DNA from 2 places in the Anoxybacillus sp. TBDG-1 genome. Region 2 is predicted to be linked to the other one. Evidence: a T-box and tRNA genes for the amino acid it is inferred to sense, from the RefSeq annotation. Region 2 holds a T-box; the other holds one or more tRNA genes.
What was found. The T-box of region 2 lies ahead of serS (serine--tRNA ligase). A T-box ahead of a tRNA ligase gene usually reads a tRNA of that ligase, here a tRNA-Ser.

Region 1: it encodes a tRNA-Ser, which carries the amino acid that the T-box ahead of serS (serine--tRNA ligase) is inferred to sense. The anticodon was not compared.

Annotation. Positions count from the first base shown of each region.
Region 1 covers NZ_JBTZSY010000002.1:1,279-19,854, reverse strand. The annotation lists gene ACYQY7_RS00980 (alanine/glycine:cation symporter family protein) at 1-1,196, shown strand, start outside; partial or broken gene ACYQY7_RS00975 (ATP-binding protein) at 1,221-1,371, opposite strand; gene ACYQY7_RS00970 (YuzF family protein) at 1,546-1,752, shown strand; gene ACYQY7_RS00965 (manganese catalase family protein) at 1,768-2,664, shown strand; gene ilvA (threonine ammonia-lyase) at 2,836-4,044, shown strand; gene ACYQY7_RS00955 (hypothetical protein) at 4,156-4,359, shown strand; gene ACYQY7_RS00950 (DUF6501 family protein) at 4,374-4,583, shown strand; gene ACYQY7_RS00945 (nitrous oxide reductase accessory protein NosL) at 4,685-5,350, shown strand; gene ACYQY7_RS00940 (zinc metalloprotease) at 5,602-6,096, shown strand; gene ACYQY7_RS00935 (hypothetical protein) at 6,180-6,797, shown strand; gene ACYQY7_RS00930 (U32 family peptidase) at 6,926-9,391, shown strand; gene ACYQY7_RS00925 (thioredoxin family protein) at 9,475-10,035, shown strand; gene ACYQY7_RS00920 (cold-shock protein) at 10,224-10,424, shown strand; gene glnA (type I glutamate--ammonia ligase) at 10,695-12,056, shown strand; gene ACYQY7_RS00910 (SGNH/GDSL hydrolase family protein) at 12,155-12,946, shown strand; gene ACYQY7_RS00905 (ABC transporter ATP-binding protein) at 12,946-13,857, shown strand; gene ACYQY7_RS00900 (ABC transporter permease subunit) at 13,850-14,830, shown strand; gene ACYQY7_RS00895 (NUDIX hydrolase) at 14,830-15,462, shown strand; gene ACYQY7_RS00890 (MBL fold metallo-hydrolase) at 15,465-16,424, shown strand; tRNA gene ACYQY7_RS00885 (tRNA-Ser) at 16,475-16,567, shown strand; gene ACYQY7_RS00880 (ribonuclease H1 domain-containing protein) at 16,643-17,239, shown strand; gene ACYQY7_RS00875 (CobW family GTP-binding protein) at 17,252-18,172, opposite strand; gene ACYQY7_RS00870 (diglucosyl diacylglycerol synthase) at 18,248-18,576, opposite strand, start outside.
Region 2 covers NZ_JBTZSY010000065.1:583-6,885, forward strand. The annotation lists gene ACYQY7_RS13115 (YaaC family protein) at 1-196, opposite strand, end outside; gene guaB (IMP dehydrogenase) at 313-1,779, shown strand; gene ACYQY7_RS13125 (D-alanyl-D-alanine carboxypeptidase family protein) at 1,879-3,207, shown strand; gene pdxS (pyridoxal 5'-phosphate synthase lyase subunit PdxS) at 3,421-4,305, shown strand; gene pdxT (pyridoxal 5'-phosphate synthase glutaminase subunit PdxT) at 4,324-4,902, shown strand; T-box leader at 4,959-5,174, shown strand; gene serS (serine--tRNA ligase) at 5,228-6,303, shown strand, end outside.

The DNA.
Region 1 (18,576 bases), on a different contig from region 2:
TTGGAACAGGTAACTTAGCTGGTGTAGCGCTAGCCATTTCTGTTGGCGGACCTGGTGCGGTATTTTGGATGTGGCTAATTGCTTTGATCGGCGGTGCATCAAGTTTCGTTGAAAGTACGCTTGCCCAAATTTATAAGGTTAAAAATGGAAAAAATTATCGCGGTGGTCCGGCATATTACATTGAGCAAGGATTGAAAAAACGTTGGTTAGGCGTATTGTTTGCTATCTTAATTACGTTTTCATTTGGTCTTGTATTTAACTCCGTCCAGGCAAATACGATTACGTTTGCATTTGAACATGCTTTTCAAATGGATCGAACAGTGATTGGTGTTGTACTTACAATTTTGACCGCATTTATTATTTTTGGTGGTGTGCATCGCGTGGCGAAAGCATCATCGATTATTGTTCCAGTGATGGCCGGTTTATACTTATTGATCGCGTTTTATGTTGTACTTACAAATATCACTCAATTACCAGCTATCTTTGCATTAATTTTTAAACATGCATTTGGTATTGAACAAGCAGTCGGTGGCGGAGTCGGTGCAGCAATCATGATGGGAATTAAACGTGGCTTATTCTCGAATGAAGCTGGAATGGGTAGCGCTCCGAACGCTGCGGCGACAGCAGAAGTTTCCCATCCTGTAAAACAAGGACTTATTCAAACATTAGGTGTATTCGTTGATACATTAGTTGTTTGTAGCGCGACAGCATTTATGATTTTATTATCAGGCGATTATATGAAAGAAGGGCTTGATGGAATTACTTTAACACAAACAGCATTAAGCACACATATTGGTGAATGGGCAAAAGGATTTGTTGCAGTAAGTGTGTTTTTATTTGCATACAGCTCAATTATCGGAAACTACTATTACGGTGAAACAAATATTGAATTTATTCGTTCAAGTAAAACATCGTTGCTTATGTACCGTCTCGCTGTATTAGGGATGGTCGTTTGGGGTTCTGTGTCGAGCATTCAAATCGTATGGGACTTAGCTGATTTATTTATGGCGTTTATGGTTATCGTGAACTTAGTTTCAATTTCCCTGCTTGGTCGAGTGGCTTTTGCAGCATTGCAGGATTATATGGCACAACGAAAACAAGGGGGAAATCCAGTATTTTACGCGCGGAATATCGGTGTAGATCATGAAGTAGAATGTTGGAAAGAAGAACGGGTAAACGTCAAAAAAGACGTGTAAAAATGAGGCTGCATGACTGCAGTCTCATTTTTTTAAATAAGCAGGTAATTCAATAATTAAAACATAAACCGTGACTGAATTCACTTGGAACACGCATTGAACCTTTATGCAGTTCAATAATTTTACGTGATAAAGATAAGCCAAGCCCCGTTCCCGTAGGCTTTATCGAAAAAAAACGGATCAAAAACTTGCAACAGTTGGTTTTGATCAATGCAAACCTCATTTCGCTATTCCTTATCAGCTAGTATGTAAATTCATTTTTATAAAACTATGTTCTAAATGAAAGAAGTGATAAACGAAAATAGAAATGAATAAGATGAGAAAGAAAAAATAAGAAGGAGGGAAGAAGATGACACCTCAATTTATGTCTCTGATCGACCCTTATGTTTACCAAACGTTACAAACAATTAAAGGAAGAGAGGTAGTGGTCGAAACAGTACGGGGAAATATGCAAGGTATCATTCAAGACGTGAAGCCAGATCATATTGTGTTAAAAAGTAGCGATACCCTTTTTTTTGTTCGCATCCAGCAAATCGTTTGGATTATGCCGAAGTAAAAAGGAGGGGACTTGATGTTTACAAGAATAAACAAGCTTCAAATTGAGTTGCCAAAATCTACGTATGCGGACGCTAATGCAGCAGCGGCCGTTCAAGAGTTACTCGGTGGAAAGTTTGGAGAAATGTCAACATTAAATAATTACTTGTTTCAATCATTCAATTTTCGGGAAAAGAAAAAATTGAAGCCTTTTTACGATTTAGTTGCAAGTATTACTGCAGAAGAATTAGGTCATGTGGAGCTTGTTACAACAGCTATAAACTTATGTTTAACAGGAACAACGCATGAAGGTGCCCCGGATATTACGCCAATGCAAAACGGGGTGGGTCAGCGAAACACATATCATTTTATTGCAACTGCACAAACAGCGTTGCCAGGAGATTCGATGGGAAAATCGTGGTCAGGTGACTACGTGTTCAATAGCGGAAACTTAGTGTTAGATTTATTGCACAATTTCTTTTTAGAATGTGGTGCACGTACACATAAAATGCGTGTATATGAGATGACGGAGCATCCTGTCGCAAGAGAAATGATTGGTTATTTACTTGTACGAGGAGGAGTTCACGTTATCGCATATGCTAAAGCCCTTCAAATTGTTACAGGGGTTGATGTTACAAAAATGCTACCAATCCCTAATTTAAGTAACGATAAGTTTGATGCAGCAAGAAAATATGAAGCGCAGGGATGGCACCGAAGATTGTATACATTTAGCGAACATGATTATGAAGATGTTAAACAAATTTGGAAAGGTACGCATCCGCTTGATGGAGGACAGCTTGAAGTTATTCAAGGTACGCCAGCAGGTGGCCCAATTCCAGATTTAGAAGCTGTTGAGGAAACCTTTGCCCCAGGCATTTCATACGAAGATTTTCTTGAAATCGCGAAACGTCTGCAACGATCTGCCGGATTGTAACAATAAGAAAATAACAAGCTGTGCCGGGCGCATAGCTTTTTCTTTCGTCATTTTCAATTAATTAAACTATGTTCTAAATAATCAATGTAAAAAGAAAAAAAACAATAGACAATTGATTGAGTAGTTAAAAATAACATATAATAAAGAAGACACAAAGGAGGATGAAAACCATTGATCTCACTACAACATATTGAAGAAGCTCAACAACGAATGAAAAACGTTGTACATAAAACTCCTCTTGAATTTTCTCAAACATTTAGCCGTTTATCAAACAATCGAGTATACATGAAATTAGAAAATTTACAGAAAACAGGTTCATTTAAAGTGCGAGGATCATATAACAAAATTATGTCATTAAGTGATGAGGAAAAAAGTCGAGGGGTTATTGCAGCCTCGGCGGGAAATCATGCTCAAGGAGTTGCTTATTCAAGCCGTATGATCGGTATCCCATGCACAATTGTCATGCCTAAGGGAGCACCATTAAGTAAAATTCAAGCGACACAAAGTTATGGTGCCAACGTCATTCTACACGGAGACGTATTTGATGAATCACTGGAATATGCTCGAAAGTTGCAACAGGAAACAGGAGCAACGTTTGTTCACCCCTTTGACGATCCAGCTGTTATTGCCGGACAAGGAACAATCGGACTAGAATTATTCGAACAACTGAATGACATCGATGCCGTTATTTGTCCGGTTGGTGGCGGTGGATTGCTTGCAGGCGTAGCTATTGCAATGAAACAAAAAAATCCAGCTATCCGCGTATACGGAGTTGAATCGACTGCTTGCGCGAGCACGACAGCAGCGAAACAACATAATCAACCGATTATCATTACTCCATCGAATACAATTGCAGATGGGATTGCTGTGAAGCGAATTGGGGACTTAACATTTTCATACATACAGAAATATGTCGATGATATCGTTTGTGTGGAAGAAACAGATATTTCACGAACAATGTTATATTTACTCGAACGAAATAAATTACTTGTTGAAGGTTCGGCGGCTTGCTCACTAGCAGCTTTATTGTATAAAAAAATTCCGCTTGAAGGAAAAAATATTGTGGCCATTTTAAGTGGGGGAAATGTCGATGTAACGCTCATTTCACGAATTATTGAACGAGGGCTCGTTGAATCAGGAAGATTCGTCACATTTTCAACAGTCATTTCTGACAAACCGGGACAGTTAAATAAATTATTGCGCATTATCGCCGATTTAGAAGCGAACGTCATGTCCATTGATCATCAACGAATAGGGACAAACGTTCTTCCAGGGCAAGCAGAAGTGCGATTTTCCCTCGAAACAAAAAATAGGGAGCATATTGATCAAATTCAGCGTGTGTTGATAGAATCTGGATACGTGATTCGTCGTCTTGATTAAAAACGTAAATCGTACATTTTTTTCTTCACGTAAAACAATGCTTTTAAAATGATGCCTTTTTTACTATTATTAAATTAAATAAACGATTGACATTAAAGGTGGGGAGAACAAATGAAACAAATGGAGTTTTTTATCGTTCCGCACCCAAGGGGAACCGTACGAGTAGATGTATATAAAAAGAACGGGTCGTACGAAGCGCATGCAAAGTTTAAAGATGTGGCCACAACACAAGCGAGCGGAAACGATAAACATTTAGCAGTATTACAAGCACTACATGAGCTTGCTAAATTTTTAAATAAATATAAAGGTTCTTGAAGGAGGAATCAATCTTGATTCATTTAAACTGGCACGAACGTCCAACGATAAAAAAGGTTGTATGTAACCATACAAATGCCGAAAAATACATCGTACATAACGTATTAACACCAGGCAAAGAGTATGAAGTAAAAAGTGAAACAGATGATTTTTATTTTATTATCGATAATCGAGGCAAAGTCGGTGGCTATTATAAGCATTATTTTACAGAAAAAGCGGTGTAATGCCGCTTTTTTTCATTTTTTACACAACATTCTCAAATAAATTTCACAATTATGTATTATACTCGCTTACGGATTGAACGAAAATAAGGGGGATCTTAGTGATGAAAAAATGGATCGTACTGTTGATCGGTGCTCTTTTCTTCGCTCTAGCAGGATGCAACAATCAAGCAGAGGAAAAGCAAGAAGAAACAAAACAAACAGAGGAAAAACAAACAGAACAAAACAAAGAACAGTCAAATGAAGAAGATGTGTTTGCGAAAGCAGCAACGGCCGAGCCAGATGAAAACACGATGTGCGTATTTTGTAATATGAAAGTATATCCGAAAGAACATGAGCTTGGAAAATTTACTGCCAAATCTGCAACTGAAAACGGTGACGTATCGTTTTTTGATGACATCGGGTGTTTGTTTAACTATGAACGAGATCACGGTGAAGCTACAAAAAAATATGTACGTGATTACAATACATTAGAATGGATTGAATTACAAAACGCGACAGTGGTGAAAGCAGATATTAAAACACCGATGAACTACGGATATGCGTTTTTTGCAAAGAAAGAAGATGCTGATAAATTTATAAGTGAACAACCGAATGCAATGATTGTATCATGGGACGATGTTGACAAAGTCGCTCACGAACGTTATATGAAAAAGAAACAAATGATGCAAAATAAAAACGATGGACAAGGTCACGGTCATAGCGACAATATGCAACAAGATGGTCATCAAGATGGAAATATGAACAACGATGGGCATAACCATAATTAAAAAGCTGCCTTTTGGGCGGCTTTTTTATTTTTTGAAAACTACAATTAACGTATTGTTAGATATAAATCAGAAATATATACATTGAAATGAAATGGTGCTTAATGAGTATAGGATTCCCAAGAATAACATTTCGCCATTATTCTATGCTTCTTCGCTTGTGACGAAATATTTTTGTAAAAAAGAAAGGAATGAAGAGGATCGATGGAGAACGATATCCATGAAATTAACATTTTATAGAAAGGAATGAAATTATGAAAGTCAAAAGAATTTTATTACTTATTCTCGCGCTAGCTTTTTTACTACCAACCATCTTAGTTAACGCCCACTCAGATCATTATAATCCTAATGGATATACTGGGGCACAAAACCTTAAGTATTGGCGTGATGCTAGTGTTTCCAGTGCAGGTTACCATAATCGTGCAGACACCGCATATGCAACTTGGAATAACATTTCTTCAAAGGTTGCTATTTCACAAGTCACTTCTGAGCCTACATATTATAGCATTGTTGTTTATGCAGGAACTATCTCAGGCTCGACCGTTTATGCTACCGCAGATTATTGGACGTATGGCTTTTTCGGATGGCGTCAAGTAAATTCGGAGGATGCAAGGGATCGTTCAAGAATTCGACTCAATACACCTCAAATGAACACACTAACTTCTGCTGAATCAACTGACGTTATTATTCACGAATTTGGACACGCACTAAGCTTGAGACATAATGACAATTCAGGTGCCTCTGTGTAATGAAGGAGTATGAACTAACAACATACGGATCCCCTCAACAGACGGATAAAGACCATCTAAAACAAAAATGGGGAAATTAATAGATGAAAGGAGATATTACGAATATGAAAAAAAATAAGATTATCATTGTTTCAATAGCTCTGTTAGGTTTTATTTCTCTCGGCTCAAGTCTATGGTATATGTCGGCTGATAAAAAAGTAAGTTTATCAACTATTGATGCTAAACAAGTATGCTTTAACACAGTAGATGAAATGATTACCTTTTCTCAACTTGTTGTCACTGGAAAACCAATTGAAAGTGAGAACTTCGTAACATTCGATGAGAGAGGGTTTACAGTAGATGCGTATACAATTACTCAGTTTAAAATAAATAAGGTCCTTGAAAATAGAACTACTCACGATTATAAAGCTGGGGATATTATCAAGGTAGCTGAACCAAGCTACGTTTACGATAATGGTATTATGCCCGGAAAGACTAAATTTTCAATTAATAACTACCGAAACATGGATAAAAACCATAGCTACATGCTGCTTCTTGTGCCCGATTTTAAATACGATGATCTGTACGTAATTTCTGGTGTCAATGAGGGTAAACACAACATTGATATTCCTGGTAATGATGGCGAAAAAGTTGGTGTGCCTCATGAAGAAAAGAATTATAAATTTAAAGAGGAATTGATGAAAAAGTTTAATATTTACTAAACATTTTATCCCTCCATTCCTTAATTGAAGACTTGAGTGCTCAGGTCTTTTTTTCGTTGTTGGCAAAAGCTACGTATATTCGGTAATATATTGTTGTCCATGATAAAAAATAGAGAGGTTGACTAGTTGTGAGACGAATTGAACTATTAGCACCAGCCGGAGATTGGGATTGTCTTCGTGCCGCCGTCGCAAACGGTGCAGATGCCGTTTATTTTGGTGTCGATAAATATAATGCGCGTGTACGGGCAAAAAATTTTCGCATGGAAGAATTAAAGGATGTCATGGCTTATTTGCATAAATACAATGTTCGCGGATATGTCACTTTTAATATTTTAGTTTTTGAAAATGAACTAGAAGAAGCAAAGCAGTTAGTTGAAGCATGTATAGATGCAGGGGTAGATGCGCTCATCGTACAAGATTTAGGACTTGTTCAACTCATTCGTGATATGTCACCTGATTTTCCGATTCACGGATCGACACAAATGACCATCACATCTCCAGAAGCGGTTGAATTTTTAAAGCCGTATCATTTAGAAGTCATGGTGCTCGGTCGGGAAAATAATTTAACACACATTCAAAAAATTGCCGAGAAAACGAATGTACCATTGGAAGTGTTCGTTCACGGGGCGCTTTGTGTATCGTATTCCGGACAATGTTTAACATCGGAAATGTGGGGAGGGCGTTCTGCCAATCGTGGTGAGTGCGCTCAAGCCTGCCGTCTGCCATACGATTTAATCGTTGATGGCGAGCAAAAAGAAATGGGAAACGTCGCTTATTTACTTTCACCGAAAGATTTAGCTGCTCTTGATCTCGTTCCAGAGCTTATTGAGGCGGGAGTTAGCACATTTAAAATTGAAGGTCGATTAAAATCACCAGAATATGTAGCTAATGTTGTTAGTAAATATCGAAAAGCGATTGATGAATATTTAGCGGGGCGACATTATACCCCTTCGAAAGAAGAAATACGCGAACTTCAACAAAGTTTTAGTCGTGGATTTACACATGGATTTTTAAAAGGAACGAACAACAAACAGCTTGTTGATGGAACGTTTCCAAAAAGTCGTGGTGTATTTCTTGGAACGGTTAAAAAAGTATTAAAAGACGGTGTTTTATGTGAGGTGCAAGCTCCGTTAAAACGTGGGGATGGCATCGTATTTGATGCAGGACGTCCAGAAGAAAAAGAAGAAGGCGGCCGCGTGTATGACTTACGAAAACACGGAAAAAAAGTCGAGGGTGAAGTCGAAAAAGGTGTCGTTGAAATTATCCCTGGCCGACATGACATCAATTTAACACGTATACATGTCGGAGATCGCATTTGGAAAACGAGCGATCAAGAACTTGAACGTCGCTTGCGTAAAACGTTTGAAACCGAGCGACCATATCGGCTGTTTCCGCTAACTGTGCATGTGTACGGTGAAGCAGGGGAACCGCTCATTTCGACATGGTACGATGAAACGACAGGAAATGAAGTAATCGTTCAATCTGAGCAGTTGTTAGATGTTGCTCAAAAACGACCGTTAACACTAGAATTTATAAAAGAACAATTTGGGAGATTAGGCGGAACAATTTTTGAACTAAAAGATGTTCATATGTATATCACAGGTGATGTGATTGTTCCTGTTAAAGAATTAAACCGAATAAGAAGACAAGCTGTTGAACAACTCATTGAACAAAGACAACGGCCGCGATTATACAGCAAACAACCGATTGATTTAACATCTCCTTATCGGCAAAAACAACAAGCAAAGACCCCTTCTTTAATGGCGCTTTGCCGTACGCTTGGACAAGTCGAAGCGGTATGTGATACAGATGTTGAAATGGTGTATGCTGATTTCGAATTTACAACCGATTATCCGAAGGCTGTACAGATTGCACGAACTGCAAATAAGCCAATTGCTTTAGCCACTCCACGCATTCATATGCCTGGAGAAAACGGAATTTTGAGAGGAATTTTAAAAGCCGAGCCAGATGCCATTTTAGTGCGTAGTTTGGGAGCTGTACAATATTATACGAGTCAATCAGTTGGGCAAACGTTAATTGGTGATTTTTCACTTAATATTTCAAACCATCTGTCTGCACAATTATTTTTATCCCGAGGACTTGATCGGATTACACCTTCATACGATTTAAACATTCAACAAATGATTGATCTACTTGAGGCAGCCCCAACCGAACATATTGAAATTGTCATTCATCAGCATTTGCCGATGTTTCATACTGAGCATTGTGTATATTGTACATTTTTAAGTCAAGGAACCGATTTTACAAACTGTGGGCGACCATGTGAAAAACATCGTGTCTCCTTGCGAGATCGTATCGGTATGCTTCATCCTGTTCGTGTCGATATCGGCTGTCGCAATACGGTGTACAATGCGATCGAGCAATCTGGTGCCGAATACATTCCGAACTTTTTATCGCTCGGTGTCCGTTCATATCGAGTTGAATTTTTAGAAGAACCAGCAAAAAAAGTGGAAGAGGTTATTACATTATATCGCGAGGCACTCGAAGGAAAGCGAAGCGGCACAAGCGTATGGCGTACACTAAAAGCCATTAATCAACTTGGTGTCACGCGCGGACAGCTAATCAAAAAATAAGCGGGCTTAGGACTCGCTTATTTTTTCATATGTGTACATTTTGCTATAATAGTAAATGAACGAAAAAAGAAAGGGTGATTTCTATGCCAGCTGTTGAATCAAATATGTTTCCATTAGGAGAGAAAGCGCCATCGTTTGAGCTTGTCAACGTCATTACTGAAAAAACGGTACGATTAGAAGATGTCAAATCGGATATTGCAACAGTAATCATGTTTATTTGCAACCATTGCCCATTTGTTAAACATGTTCAAGAAGAACTTGTTCGTTTAGCCTATGATTATCAACCAAAAGGAGTTTCGTTTATCGCAATCAATTCAAACGATGTGGAAAAATACCCAGATGATTCCCCTGAAAAAATGAAAGAGATAGCTGAACAGCTTGGCTATCCATTTCCATATTTATTTGATGAGACACAAGAAGTAGCGAAAGCATATCAAGCTGCATGCACACCGGATTTCTACATATTTGATAGTGAACTACAATGTGTTTACCGTGGTCAACTCGATGATTCACGACCAGGTAACGGAATCCCGGTTACAGGTTCTTCGATTCGAACAGCTTTAGACGCATTGCTATTAGGGAAACCTGTTCCGAAAGAACAAAAACCGAGTATCGGTTGTAGTATCAAGTGGAAAGAAAAATAAAAAAACATTTGACATTTTTGTTTCAAGCCTATATACTTAAGAAGTACCATTTCGTTCGTTATATCAATGATCGTTATAAGCTGCACCTTTGTCAGGTTCATCTTATAAGGACTTGACGAAAGTGTAGCTTTTGTTTTATGAGTAATGAAACGGTGGTCAATTTTTAAAATTGTTTTGGAGGAATTCACATGAACACAGGTAAAGTAAAATGGTTTAATGCAGAAAAAGGTTTTGGATTCATTGAGACGGACGGAGGTACAGACGTATTCGTTCACTTCACAGCGATCCAAGGTACTGGATTCAAAACGTTGGAAGAAGGCGAAAAAGTAACATTTGACATCGTGAATGGCAACCGTGGGCCGCAAGCGGCAAACGTGCAAAAAGCATAAATAGTCAAACGTACGGGATCTCGCTTTTCGTGAGATCTCGTTTTTATATGCAACGAAACAAATTCTCACTGGCGCAGCTTCGGAGCTGCAAGGACGGAAGAGAGGTAGGGTTTCCGTCGTTTTTGTTTGTTCAACACGCTCATATCAGGAGTGTGTTTTTTTAAATAAAAATACAGAAAATTTGATAAAAAACTATTGAAAAATGATGAATGATTCCATATAATAAACTCATGTTATAAAACTATACATAATAATGTGAGGTAATGTGACATGAATGAACTACTCGTCTCTGAACAAACAAACACTTCGACGCTTGAACAAATTAAAGAAATCATCAAACAAAAACATGTTGAACTATTACATTTACAATTTGTTGATATTGAAGGTGTTTTAAAGCACGTCACAGTAACAGCGGAACAACTAGATGATGTAGTAGAAGGAAAAATCATGTTTGATGGATCTTCAATTAAAGGTTTTTCGCCAATCAATCGCTCAGACTTATATTTACTTCCTGATTTACAAACATTTGCAGTACTACCATGGACAGTAGGAGAGGGGTATGCAGAAGCACGTTTTCTTTGCTCTGTGATGAATCCAGACGGAACGTTATTTGATGGCGATCCACGTAACGTATTGAAAAAAACAGTTGAACGAGCGAAACAAAAAGGATATACGATCTCCGTTGGCCCTGAATTAGAGTTTTTCTTGTTTAAAACAGATGAAAATGGAAATCCGACAACAACACCTCAAGATAACGGCGGCTATTTTGAGCCATCTCCAAAAGATCTTGGAGAACGCGTTCGCTTAGATATTTATCGTGCGTTAAAGGCTATGGGATTTACAATTGAGGCTTCCCACCATGAAGTTGCTGAAGGGCAACATGAAATTAATTTCAAATATGCCGATGCCCTCGGTGCTGCCGACAATGCGACAACATACAAATGGGTTGTTAAAACGATCGCTAAAAAATACGGATTACATGCTACGTTTATGCCAAAACCGATTTTCGGTATTAATGGTTCAGGAATGCATGTGAACATTTCGTTATTTAAAGACGGTGAAAATGCTTTCTTTGATCCATCGGACGACAATCAATTATCTGAAACAGCATACCAATTCATTGCTGGTTTATTGCAAAACGTAAAAAGTTTCGCAGCCATTACAAACCCACTTGTAAACTCATATAAACGTCTTGTCCCAGGATATGAAGCACCTTGTTATATTGCATGGTCAGCATCGAACCGCTCCGCACTGATTCGCATTCCTGCGAAACGAGGATTAGCAACACGCGTTGAGCTTCGTTGTCCTGATCCATCTGCTAATCCGTATTTAGCGTTTGCAGTCATTGCTGAGGCAGGACTTGATGGAGTAGAAAAACAACTCACTTGTCCATCGCCAATTGATGAAGACATTTTCCATATGACTGTTGAACGTCGCGCGGAGCTTGGTATCGAAAACCTTCCAGGTAGTTTAGGAAAAGCGATTGAAGAATTAGAAAATGGAACAATTGGACGTCATACGTTAGGCAACCACGTATTTGGTGAGTATGTCGCATTGAAAAAGAACGAATGGGATAGCTATCGAACAGCAGTCCATGCTTGGGAAATTGAACATTATCAAGCGAAATTTTAAAAGCGAGCGATTGTGCTCGCTTTTTGCATATTTTCATTATGTGTTTGTACAACAAATGGTTTATGATGGTACATAGAGAATAACGAAAGGGTGATATTGTGTCTAAACGAATCATTACGATGATCGTGTTGATTTGTACCGCAACAATGTTATTATGGGTTGTTGGCTTAGTCGTCACGATTCAAGACCAATTTTTTTACAAAGCTTCCTCGATCAAACAAACAAAACTAGCAACTTCAAACATACAGAAAAATAACGGACTTTCTATCGTTGCCCTTGGTGACTCATTAACACGTGGGACAGGAGATGAAACAGGGAAAGGGTACGTTGGATATGTTGTAGATGACTTAAAAAAACGGACAAATCAACACATTCAATTCACAAATTTGGCAATTAAAGGACAACGCTCTCCTCAACTCATCAATCAACTAAAACAAAAAGAGGTGCAACGCCAATTAAAAGAGGCGGACATCATTTTAATGACGATTGGAGGAAATGACTTATTTCAAGGCGGAGAAGCACTAAGGAACCTATCCCATGCCCAAATTGAAAAGGAAAAAAAGAAATTTGTTGAGCAGCTACATACGATTTTCCAACTTATTCGCACAGTAAATAATGATGCAACTGTATTTTATATCGCTTTATACAATCCATTTAACGATTTAGACAATGGAAAAGAAACATCTGCTGTTGTGCGCAGTTGGAATTATGCAGCATCTGAAGTAGCGGCCGACTATAAATCAATCATTTGCGTTCCAACATATGATTTATTTGAACTGCAAGTCAACGACTATTTGTATACAGATAAATTCCATCCAAACAAAGAAGGATATAAACGAATCGGTGAACGTGTTGCGTCGCTCATTACGTTAACGAAAGGGGAAAAATAATGGAAGAAACGTTAGTTGTACGAAACGTACGAAAAACAATTGGAAAAAAGGAAATTATTAAAGGTCTTTCGTTTTCGTTAAAAAAAGGTGAAGTGTTTGGTTTCTTAGGCCCAAATGGTGCAGGGAAAACAACGACCATTCGCATGCTTGTCGGATTAATTCAACCGACATCCGGAACGATTTCGATTTGTGGATATAACTTACAAAAACAATTTACAAAAGCGATTCAACACATTGGCTGTATCGTAGAAAACCCTGAACTTTATCCATATTTAAGCGGCTGGGAAAACCTTGAGCATTTTGCACGTATGGTTCCAGCGGTTACCGATCATCGCATTCAAGAAGTAGTCGAACTCGTCGGTTTACAAAATCGGATTCATGATCTCGTCCGCACGTATTCACTCGGCATGCGTCAACGCCTCGGTATTGCGCAAGCACTTCTTGGAAAACCAACAGTGCTCATTTTAGATGAACCAACAAATGGTTTGGATCCTGTCGGCATTCGCGAAATGAGACAATTTATTCGATCACTTGCTGAACATGAACAATTAAGCGTGCTCGTTTCATCACATCTATTAAGTGAAATACAACTCATGTGCGATCGTGTTGCCATTATGTCCAAAGGAGAGATTATTCGCATTGATACGGTCGAACATTTATTACAAGAACAAGCACGGACATATTGGAATGTTATCCCGATTAATACAGCTAAAGAAATATTAGAAAATGAGACAACTATCATCGGTGAAAAGGATGGAGCGATCGTTACGATTTATGAATCAAACGAAACTATTGCTCGTTGCAATACTCGGTTAATTGAAGCAGGGGTGCTTGTCAGCGGAATCGAGCGAAAACTTCCAACACTTGAAGATTTATTTATTGAATTAACAGGAGGGGAAACGATTGATTAATCTCGTGTACAACGAAATGTTAAAAATTGTTCGTAAAAAACGACTATTTATCATTGCAGCCATCGTAGCTGTTCTCGTTAGTTTATTTACATATGCGCAATTTAAACAGATCGAAACGGTTCGAGAACGCATTGGAACAACAGATTGGCGCACACAACTGCAACAACAAATCATCGATACACAAAATCGCTTAAACTCAACAGGAATTTCTGAAGAATGGAAAAAGTTTCTCAAAATTCGTTTACAGCAACAACAATACTATTTAGATAATGATATTAATCCGATGGCGCCCGGTGCTCCGACATTTATGCGCATGTTTATTGAAAACTCGATTGAATTGTTTTTGCCACTGCTTGTTATGGTAATTGCAGCTGATCTTGTTTCATCAGAAGCAAGCGGAGGAACGATCAAACTGCTGTTGACACGTCCTGTGAAACGATGGAAAATTTTAATGAGCAAATATATCGCTTTGATTTTATCCACATCGTTTATCGTGTTTTCTGTTGCCGTTTTATCATACGCGATTTCTGGTATCGTATTTGGATATGGTGGATGGAATTTGCCGCTTTTAACAGGATTTTCGATTCAAGGTGAAGAATTAAATACGACAACAGTTCATCTGATTCCCCAATGGAAATACTTACTTATGGAATTTGGTCTCGCTTTTTTTGTGTCGCTCGTTGTTGGGACACTAACATTTATGTTATCGGTGTTAATACGTAGCACAGCCGCAGCGATGGGGATTATGCTCGCAGCTCTGATTTCAGGAGCTATTTTATCAAGTATGGTATCATCGTGGGAGTCTGCGAAATATTTGTTTATGGTAAATTTACGACTCACAAGTTATATTAGCGGCATGGCGCCACCTATTGATGGGATGACACTTTCTTTTTCAATGACTGTGCTCGCCACTTGGGCAGTTGTTGCGCTAATTGTTTCTTTTTATGTATTTACGAAAAGGGATGTTTACTAATGAATAAAATGATTGACACGTTGATCAATGAATTACAAAAACGAACGCCAACGATCATGGATTTTGACAAATTTGCTCAATACGCTGTACTTCTCCCGCTTATCCAACAAAACGATGAGGTGTTTGTTTTATTTGAAATACGCTCACTGCAACTACGTCGTCAGCCGGGAGAAATTTGTTTTCCGGGTGGGAAAATGGATTCGTGTGATCAAAGTCCAAGGGAAACAGCTATGCGAGAAACGTGTGAAGAGTTAGGGATTGAAAAGAAACATATTACACATATCGTCCCGCTTGACTATATATTTTCACCATTTGGTATGGTTATTTATCCATTTGTTGGTTTTGCTAATATTACTTGTATGCAAATAAATGAGAAAGAAGTAAAAGATGTGTTTACTGTGCCACTGTCTTTCTTCTTAGAAACAAAACCAAAAATATATCGTGTTTCATTTGAGCCAAAACCGGAAGACGATTTTCCGTTTGACGATATCCCAGGGGGAAGGGAGTATAATTGGCGCCCACGGCACATGGAGGAACATTTTTATTACTACAAAGACAAGGTGATCTGGGGATTAACAGCCAAAATTGTATATCATTTCACTCAACTCATTCAAAAAGAGAAAGGAGAATAGTCATGTCACAACCTGTTGATTTAGGATTTGGCATTTCACTTATTGATTTATATGATTTACAAACTGCTCAGCGAACAGGGGCATACGTTTTTCGGGAAGAAGAAATAACAATTATTGAAACGAGCGCGAGTCCATCTATCCCACATTTACTTAAAGGATTAGAAGCATTATCTATTGATTTGCACGATATAAAAAATATTATCGTCACACACATTCATTTAGATCATGCTGGTGGAGCAGGTTTATTATTGAAACATTGTCCAAATGCGCACGTGTTTGTTCATCCGAAAGGTATGCGTCATTTAGCAGATCCATCTCGTCTCATTCAAGGAGCAAAAGCGGTTTATGGTGAAAAATTTGAGGCGTTATTTGACCCAATCGTTCCCATTCCTGAAAATCGGTTAATTGTAAAAGAAGATGGAGAAACGTTGCAAATCGGAAAAGATCGCAAACTGACATTTCTTCATACACCAGGACATGCGAATCACCATTTTTCTATTTATGATGAAAAAAGCAACGGCATTTTTACAGGTGATACGGCAGGTGTTTTTTACCCACAATTACTTTCATACTACGTTGAGTTATATTTGCCGTCTACATCACCAAACCAATTTGATCCAGAAGCTATGATCGCATCAATTAAGAAATTTATGGCGTTACGTCCAGATCGTATATATTTTGGGCATTTCGGTATGTCAACAAATGTACAAACGGTTTGGGAACAACTCCATTATTGGCTACCTATTTTCGTTCAAGAAAGCAACGAAATTGTGAATGAACAAATGCATAAATCTTTCGCAGAAAAAACAGAAGCTGTTTTCAACTGTTTATTTCACATCGTTCAAACATTTTTACGTAAACAGCAAGTACCAGATGATGCAGATGTATATAAGTTACTCCAACTTGATTTACAAGTGTGTGCGATGGGACTTGTCGATTATATAGAAAAACAAAAAAGATAATTGACGAAAAATCATGTTTTCGCTATAATTTCTTTGGCACCCCACCATACGGAGGAGTACCCAAGTCCGGCTGAAGGGGTCGGTCTCGAAAACCGATAGGGGTGTCAAAGCCCGCGGGGGTTCGAATCCCCCCTCCTCCGCCATATTCTCCTCTTGTCTTTCTCCTTTTGTGATCTTCAATTTTATTTTTTTATTCCAATTTATAAGGATGTGACATATTGAAAAAATATTACGTTGTTTGGGAAGGGGCAAAAACAGGCATTTTTTCTTCTTGGGATGAGTGTAAACCATACGTTATTGGTATTCCAGGTGCAAAATATCGCTCATTTTTATCGAAAGAAGAAGCAGAGCAAGCATTTGCCTCTGGTTCGGCTGTAAACTATGCAACAAAAAATAAAACACACTTAACGAATTATATCGAAGAAAGCATTTGCGTTGATGCAGCATGTAGCGGAAATCCCGGATGGATGGAATATCGGGGTGTACACACGAAAACAGGAGAACAATTGTTTTATGTCGGGCGGATGATTGGAACAAACAACATTGGTGAGTTCTTAGCTATTGTCCATGCATTAGCATGGCTACAACAACAAAACAAAAGTTTGCCCGTTTATTCTGATTCTGCGACAGCTATAAAATGGGTGAAAGGGAAAAAAGCAAATACAACGCTTGCTCGCACCACTAAAACAGAACGTGTCTGGCAGCTTATTGAACGTGCTGAAGCTTGGTTGCGTACACACCATTATGTAAATGAAATTATAAAGTGGGAAACAGAACAATGGGGTGAAATTAAAGCGGATTTTGGACGAAAGTAAAAGGAGAGGGGGCTATCCCTCTCCTTTTTGCACGCTATCAAGTTCATGTTTTAGTTTTTGTTTATCAAGTTGTTCACCGATGATAACAAAATGTAACGGTACGCTCATCTCTTCTTTCATATAAAGCGGTGTACCGTACGCATACTGAAAAGCATAAATTCCGCTCGTATGGGTAAAACGCAAAAATCCTTTCATGCGGTAAATAGTATCAGGCAATTGTCGCACCCATTGTTCAAACATGTCTAAATCAATCGGTTTAGTAAATGTATGTACGTACGTTTGAATGCGCAGTCGCTCGATATTCAGTCGCTCATGTTCGCCCCGCATACGCTTCGATAACAATTCAATATCTTCGATTCGTACGTTAGAAAACGTTGTAAAAATAATACGTGCTTCGCTGTTGATCGCTTGTAACTCAAACGACAATTTTGCTTGTTCATCGGGACGTAATTCATCTGTCTTATTCACAATTAACACATCCGCGTGACGAGCTTGTTCTTTTAACAACATTTGCAATGGGATGGAAAGTTGATGACGATCGCCCCAACGCATGGCGTCAATTGTTGTGATAATACCTCTCATTTGAATGCGATCAGCAAATAATGGCGACATGCAAGCATCAAGTACTTCGATGGGATGAGCGACCCCTGTTGTCTCAATATAAATCACATCTAATGCATGTTCATGGAGCAACGAATAAAGCTCTACTTCAAATTGATCTTGAATTGTGCAACATACACAACCGCTTAATAACTCACTTAGTATAACATCTTCTGAAACAGCGTGTGAATCAATGGATATTTGACCGATTTCATTCATTACTACTGCTACTTTCCGTCCGTGTTTTTTTTCATTTTGTAGCATTCGCTTTAATAATGTCGTTTTTCCACTTCCGAGAAATCCTGATAATATATATATATCAATATGTTTCATAGAATGCTCCTTTCTTCACCTTCTTTCTTGATCATAGTCAAAAATGCGTCGAATCGCAACAGAAAAGAAGCTTCTTCACGATGGAAGCGTCTGCAACTGCTTTTCTCTTGCCACCTGTAGCATATGACGCACAACGTTTGATGCTGCATGAGGATGATACAAAGAGCGCATAGCATATTTCATATCTAATAGTGCTTCTTTACTTTGCAACAGCCGATGAACATGCATATGCCATTCATCGATATGTTCTGCGAGAATTGCACCGCCTTTTTTTGAAAAGTATAATGCATTTTCCTTTTCTTGTCCTGGTGTCGGTTTATATAAAATAAGAGGAACTCCTAATGCAGTTGCTTCTGTTAATGTAATTCCACCCGGTTTTGTTATTGCAATCGTTGCGATTCGAA
Region 2 (6,303 bases):
AAAATAATAAAACAGGTTTAATCGCTAATGGTGCTTGGCAAGCTGTGTCATAAAATTTTTTTCCATGTTGTAAGTAGTACATAAATGGATAACAATTGTTATAACTTTTCTTTTCAGCGTCCTCCCGTCCTTCTTGTTTGTAGCGTTCAAGTAAAAATTCGTGTACAAAATTTGATGAGTAAAATACTTCCCACATCGTATATTCTCCTTATGTAATTGATCGAATTATCTAACATTTTCGTGTTTTCTTGACAGAAAAAAGCGAAGTTGATACTCTACTAATTAATATTTCCAAAGTGAGGGGGAAAAACAATGTGGGAAACAAAATTTGCGAAAGAAGGATTGACATTTGATGACGTCCTTTTAATCCCAGCTAAGTCAGAAGTGTTGCCACGTGATGTCGATTTAACTGTTGAGCTAAGTAAAACGTTAAAATTGAATATCCCGATCATTAGCGCAGGAATGGATACGGTAACCGAGGCGGAAATGGCGATTGCGATGGCACGCCAAGGAGGATTAGGAATTATTCATAAAAACATGTCAATTGAACAACAGGCGGAACAAGTCGATAAAGTAAAACGTTCTGAAAGTGGCGTCATTACGGATCCGTTCTTTCTAACTCCTGAACATCAAGTATATGATGCAGAACATTTAATGAGTAAATATCGTATTTCAGGCGTTCCAATCGTGAATAACGCTGAAGAACAAAAACTTGTTGGAATTATTACGAATCGTGATTTACGCTTCATTCAAGATTACTCAATGAAAATTTTTGATGTGATGACAAAAGAGAACTTGATTACAGCCCCTGTGGGAACGACATTAGCAGAAGCAGAGAAAATTTTACAAAAGTATAAAATTGAAAAACTCCCTCTCGTTGACGATCAAGGTGTGTTAAAAGGACTTATTACTATCAAAGATATTGAAAAAGTTATCGAATTCCCAAACGCAGCAAAAGACGACAAAGGACGTCTTCTTGTCGGAGCGGCTGTTGGAGTTACGGCAGATACGATGTTGCGCGTGAAAAAGCTTGTGGAAGCAAATGTTGACGTCATAGTAGTTGACACAGCTCACGGTCACTCAAAAGGAGTGCTTGAAACGGTACGTAAAATTCGCGACACTTATCCAACATTAAACATTATCGCGGGAAATGTCGCGACAGCAGAGGCGACAAAGGATTTAATTGAAGCAGGAGCAAATATCATTAAAGTCGGTATTGGTCCTGGATCGATCTGTACGACGCGTGTTGTCGCAGGTGTTGGCGTTCCTCAAATTACAGCCATTTATGACTGTGCAACAGAAGCACGAAAATACGGTGTTCCGATTATTGCTGATGGAGGAATTAAATATTCTGGCGACATCGTAAAAGCTTTAGCAGCTGGAGGACATGCGGTTATGCTTGGTAGTCTATTGGCGGGTGTGTCTGAAAGCCCAGGAGAAACAGAAATTTATCAAGGTAGACGATTTAAAGTATATCGTGGCATGGGGTCAGTTGGAGCAATGGAAAAAGGAAGTAAGGATCGTTATTTCCAAGAAGATAATAAAAAATTTGTTCCAGAAGGCATTGAAGGACGTGTACCTTATAAAGGACCACTTGCCGATACGATTTATCAACTTATTGGTGGGTTGCGTGCAGGAATGGGCTATTGCGGAACGAAAAACTTAGAAGAATTGCGAGAAAAAACTCAATTTGTGCGCATGACGGGAGCAGGATTAAGAGAAAGTCATCCACATGATGTTCAAATTACGAAAGAAGCTCCGAATTACTCACTTATGTAGTAAACAAATAGATGGAGGTGGAAGATTCCTCTGTCTATTTTTTTTTACAAGAGTATGCTAAAATAACGGTTATGTAAAACAGAGTTGGAGGGTTTGAGCGTGAAAACATGGTACAAGAGCTTCATCATTTCCATTGTAGCAATGTTTCTATTTATGGTGACGTTACCGCAAAACACAAAGGCGGAAGAAGACGTGCTCAATATTGAAGCCGATGCTGCTATTCTTGTTGAAGCGGAAACGGGAAAAATTTTATATCAAAAAAATATTGATGCGGTTTTAGGAATTGCTAGTATGACAAAAATGATGACGGAATACTTGTTGCTAGAAGCGATTCATGAGGGACGCGTGAAATGGGATCAAGAATATGCAGTAAGTGAGTATGTATATCAAATTTCTCAAAAGCGAGACTTATCGAACGTTCCGTTGAGAAAAGACGGAAAATATACAGTACGTGAATTATACGAGGCGATGGCTATTTACTCAGCGAACGGAGCAACGGTTGCAATTGCGGAAATTGTTGGTGGGTCGGAAACGAATTTCGTTAAAATGATGAATGAAAAAGCCAAAGAGTTAGGATTAAAAGATTATAAGTTTGTCAATGCAACTGGACTAAATAACAAAGATTTAGGAGGACTGCACCCGGCAGGTAGTGGAGATAATGAAGAAAATGTGATGTCTGCTCGCGATGTGGCAACATTAGCATATCGTTTATATCATGAATTCCCTGAAATTTTAGAAACAGCAAGTATTCCTCGTAAGTATTTCCGAGAAGGAACGGATGATCAAATTAAAATGGATAACTGGAACTGGATGCTTCCGGGACTTGTTGCAGCATATGAAGGTGTGGATGGTATTAAAACGGGATATACAGAGTTTGCAGGGTATTGCTTCACCGGTACAGCAGAGCGGAATGGCATGCGTTTTATTACCGTTGTCATGAATGCCAAAACGAACGGAAAAGGTACGCATTTGTCGCGTTTTGAACAGACAAGAAAAATGTTAGACTATGCGTTTAGCAACTATACTGTACAACAATTATATCCAAAAGGCTATATGACAAAAAAACATAAAACGATCACAGTACAAAAAGGGAAAGAAAAAGAAGTTTCGATTGCAACAAAACAACCATTGTCGTTTGTCATCAAGCGCGGTGAAGAAAAAAAATATAAGCCTGTTGTTGTCATTGAAAAAGAAACGTTAACAGCTCCTGTGAAAAAAGGTCAAAAAGTCGGGTATATGTATGTGAAATATGAAGGAACAGACTACGGGTATTTAACGAAAGAAGGGGAAAAAGCAGCACAAGTTGACATCGTAACACAACAAGCTGTAGAGAAAGCAAATGGCTTTGTTTTAGCGATGCGCGCCATTGGTGGACTGTTTAGCGACATTTGGCATGGTGCTTCAAACGTAATTAAAGGGTTGTTTTAAAGCTCTCTAAAAAGAGGGCTTTAAAATTTTTATTGTGATTTTTTAAAAAATTGAGTTAAAATAAAAAAATGTAGCTAGCGCTTCTACACTTTTACCTAGTAAAAACGTATGCTAGAATATGGATAGTGTACTGAAGTGATGAATAGTTGTCGTTAAACTTATTTTTCAGTACAATATCACAATAACGATATACATAAATGGGAGGAATGAACGGTGGCGGTTACAGGTACAGAACGTGTAAAACGCGGAATGGCGGAAATGCAAAAAGGTGGCGTCATTATGGACGTCGTCAACGCAGAACAAGCAAAAATTGCAGAAGCAGCAGGTGCAGTTGCTGTGATGGCTCTTGAGCGCGTTCCAGCTGATATTCGTGCAGCTGGTGGCGTTGCCCGCATGGCTGATCCGACTGTAATTGAAGAAGTGATGAAGGCAGTATCTATTCCGGTAATGGCGAAAGCGCGTATCGGTCACTACGTGGAAGCGCGCGTATTAGAGGCGCTCGGTGTAGATTATATCGACGAGAGCGAAGTGTTGACGCCGGCAGATGAAGAATTTCATATTGATAAACGTCAATTCACTGTGCCGTTTGTATGTGGTTGCCGTGATTTAGGTGAAGCAGCTCGTCGTATTGCTGAAGGTGCCTCCATGCTTCGTACGAAAGGTGAACCGGGTACAGGGAATATTGTTGAAGCAGTTCGCCATATGCGTAAAGTAAACGCGCAAGTGCGCAAAGTCGTCAGCATGAGCGAAGACGAATTGATGACAGAAGCGAAAAATTTAGGTGCTCCGTTTGAAGTATTATTAGAAATCAAACGTCTCGGTCGTCTTCCTGTCGTTAACTTTGCAGCAGGTGGTGTCGCAACACCAGCGGATGCGGCGTTAATGATGCATTTAGGTGCTGATGGTGTATTTGTCGGTTCAGGTATTTTCAAATCAGAAAACCCTGAAAAATATGCACGTGCTATCGTAGAGGCAACAACTCATTATGAAGATTACGAATTAATTGCTCACTTATCTAAAGGATTAGGTGGAGCGATGAAAGGGATCGATATTTCTTCGTTGCTTCCTGAACAACGGATGCAAGAACGCGGATGGTAATGTAAAGGAGCAATGAATATGGTAAAGATAGGAGTACTAGGGTTACAAGGGGCTGTACGAGAACATGTACGTTCAATTGAAGCGTGTGGTGCAGAAGCTGTTGTTGTTAAAAAAGTAGAACAGCTTGCAGATATTGACGGCCTCATCATTCCAGGCGGGGAAAGCACGACCATGCGTCGCTTGATGGATAAATACGGATTTATTGAACCACTGAAGCGATTTGCAAGCGAAGGGAAGCCGATGTTTGGAACGTGCGCAGGATTGATTATTTTAGCTAAAAAAATTGTTGGTTATGATGAGTCACATCTTGGTTTAATGGATATTACGGTTGAACGCAACTCGTTTGGTCGTCAACGCGAAAGTTTTGAAGCATCGTTAACGATTAAAGGTGTTGCGGACGATTTTATTGGTGTATTTATTCGAGCTCCGCACATTGTATCTGTAGGGGCCGATGTTGATGTGCTTGCGACGTATGAAGGTCGCATCGTCGCGGCAAGACAAGGACAGTTTTTAGGATGTTCGTTTCATCCAGAATTAACAGATGACCATCGTATGACGCAATACTTTATAAACATGGTTAAAGAAGCGAAAGAATAGACAGGTTGCATTTTGTTTAAACTTATAGTACATTATTTCCAAGAAAATGATATGAACAAAAAGCGATGACAGGAACTAGTAGCAAGCCCTCTTCCTTTCAGAGAGCCGATGGTTGGTGTGAATCGGCAGGAATGACTTGTGAATCCATCCTGGAGCGAAATGCTGAACGCGTGAAGTTAGTAGGCATTTCCGGTGAGAACCGTTATATCTCTCGAGTGGAAGACGTATGTCTTCAACTAGGGTGGCAACGCGGGAGCACTCTCGTCCCTTTCTTTTGGGACGAGAGTTTTTTATTTCATTAATCAAAATAAAGGGAGGCATGTTGATGTTAGACTTAAAATTTTTACGTACCCATTTTAAAGAAGTAAAACAAAAGCTTCAACATCGTGGTGAGGATTTAGCGGATTTTGAACGATTTGAGCAGCTCGATCGTCGTCGTCGAGAACTAATTGCACAAGCGGAAGAATTAAAAAATAAGCGAAACGATGTGTCGCAACAAATTGCTTTATTAAAGCGCGAAAAAAAAGACGCAGATCATCTCATTGCTGAAATGCGCCAAGTTGGCGATCACATTAAAGTGCTTGACGATGAATTGCGGGAAGTGGAACAACAGCTTGAAACGTTACTTTTATCGATTCCAAATGTTCCGCATGAATCTGTTCCAATTGGTGAATCAGAAGATGATAATGTAGAAATTCGTAAATGGGGTGAACCGCGTTCGTTTTCTTTTGAACCGAAGCCACATTGGGAAATTGCTGATCAACTTGGTATTTTAGACTTTGAACGGGCAGCGAAGGTAACAGGAAGTCGATTTGTGTTTTATAAAGGTCTCGGAGCACGATTGGAACGTGCGTTAATTAACTTTATGTTAGACGTACATGTGGAACAACACGGATATGAAGAAGTTTTACCACCGTACATTGTGAATCGAGCAAGCATGACGGGAACAGGACAGCTTCCGAAGTTTGAGGAAGATGCGTTCCGTATCGAGAGTGAAGATTACTTTTTAATTCCGACAGCAGAAGTTCCTGTGACTAACTTACATCGTGATGAAATTTTATCAGCGGACGATTTGCCGATTAAATATGCTGCTTATAGTGCATGTTTCCGTTCAGAAGCGGGATCAGCAGGAAGAGATACGCGCGGGTTAATTCGTCAACATCAGTTCAATAAAGTAGAGCTTGTTAAATTTGTAAAACCAGAAGATTCTTATGAAGAACTTGAAAAGTTAACGAATGATGCAGAACGTATTTTACAACTACTAGGTTTGCCGTATCGTGTGATGAGCATGTGTACAGCTGATTTAGGTTTTACTGCAGCAAAAAAATATGACATTGAAGTATGGTTACCAAGTTATGGAACATACCGGGAGATTTCTTCTTGCAGCAATTTTGAAGCGTT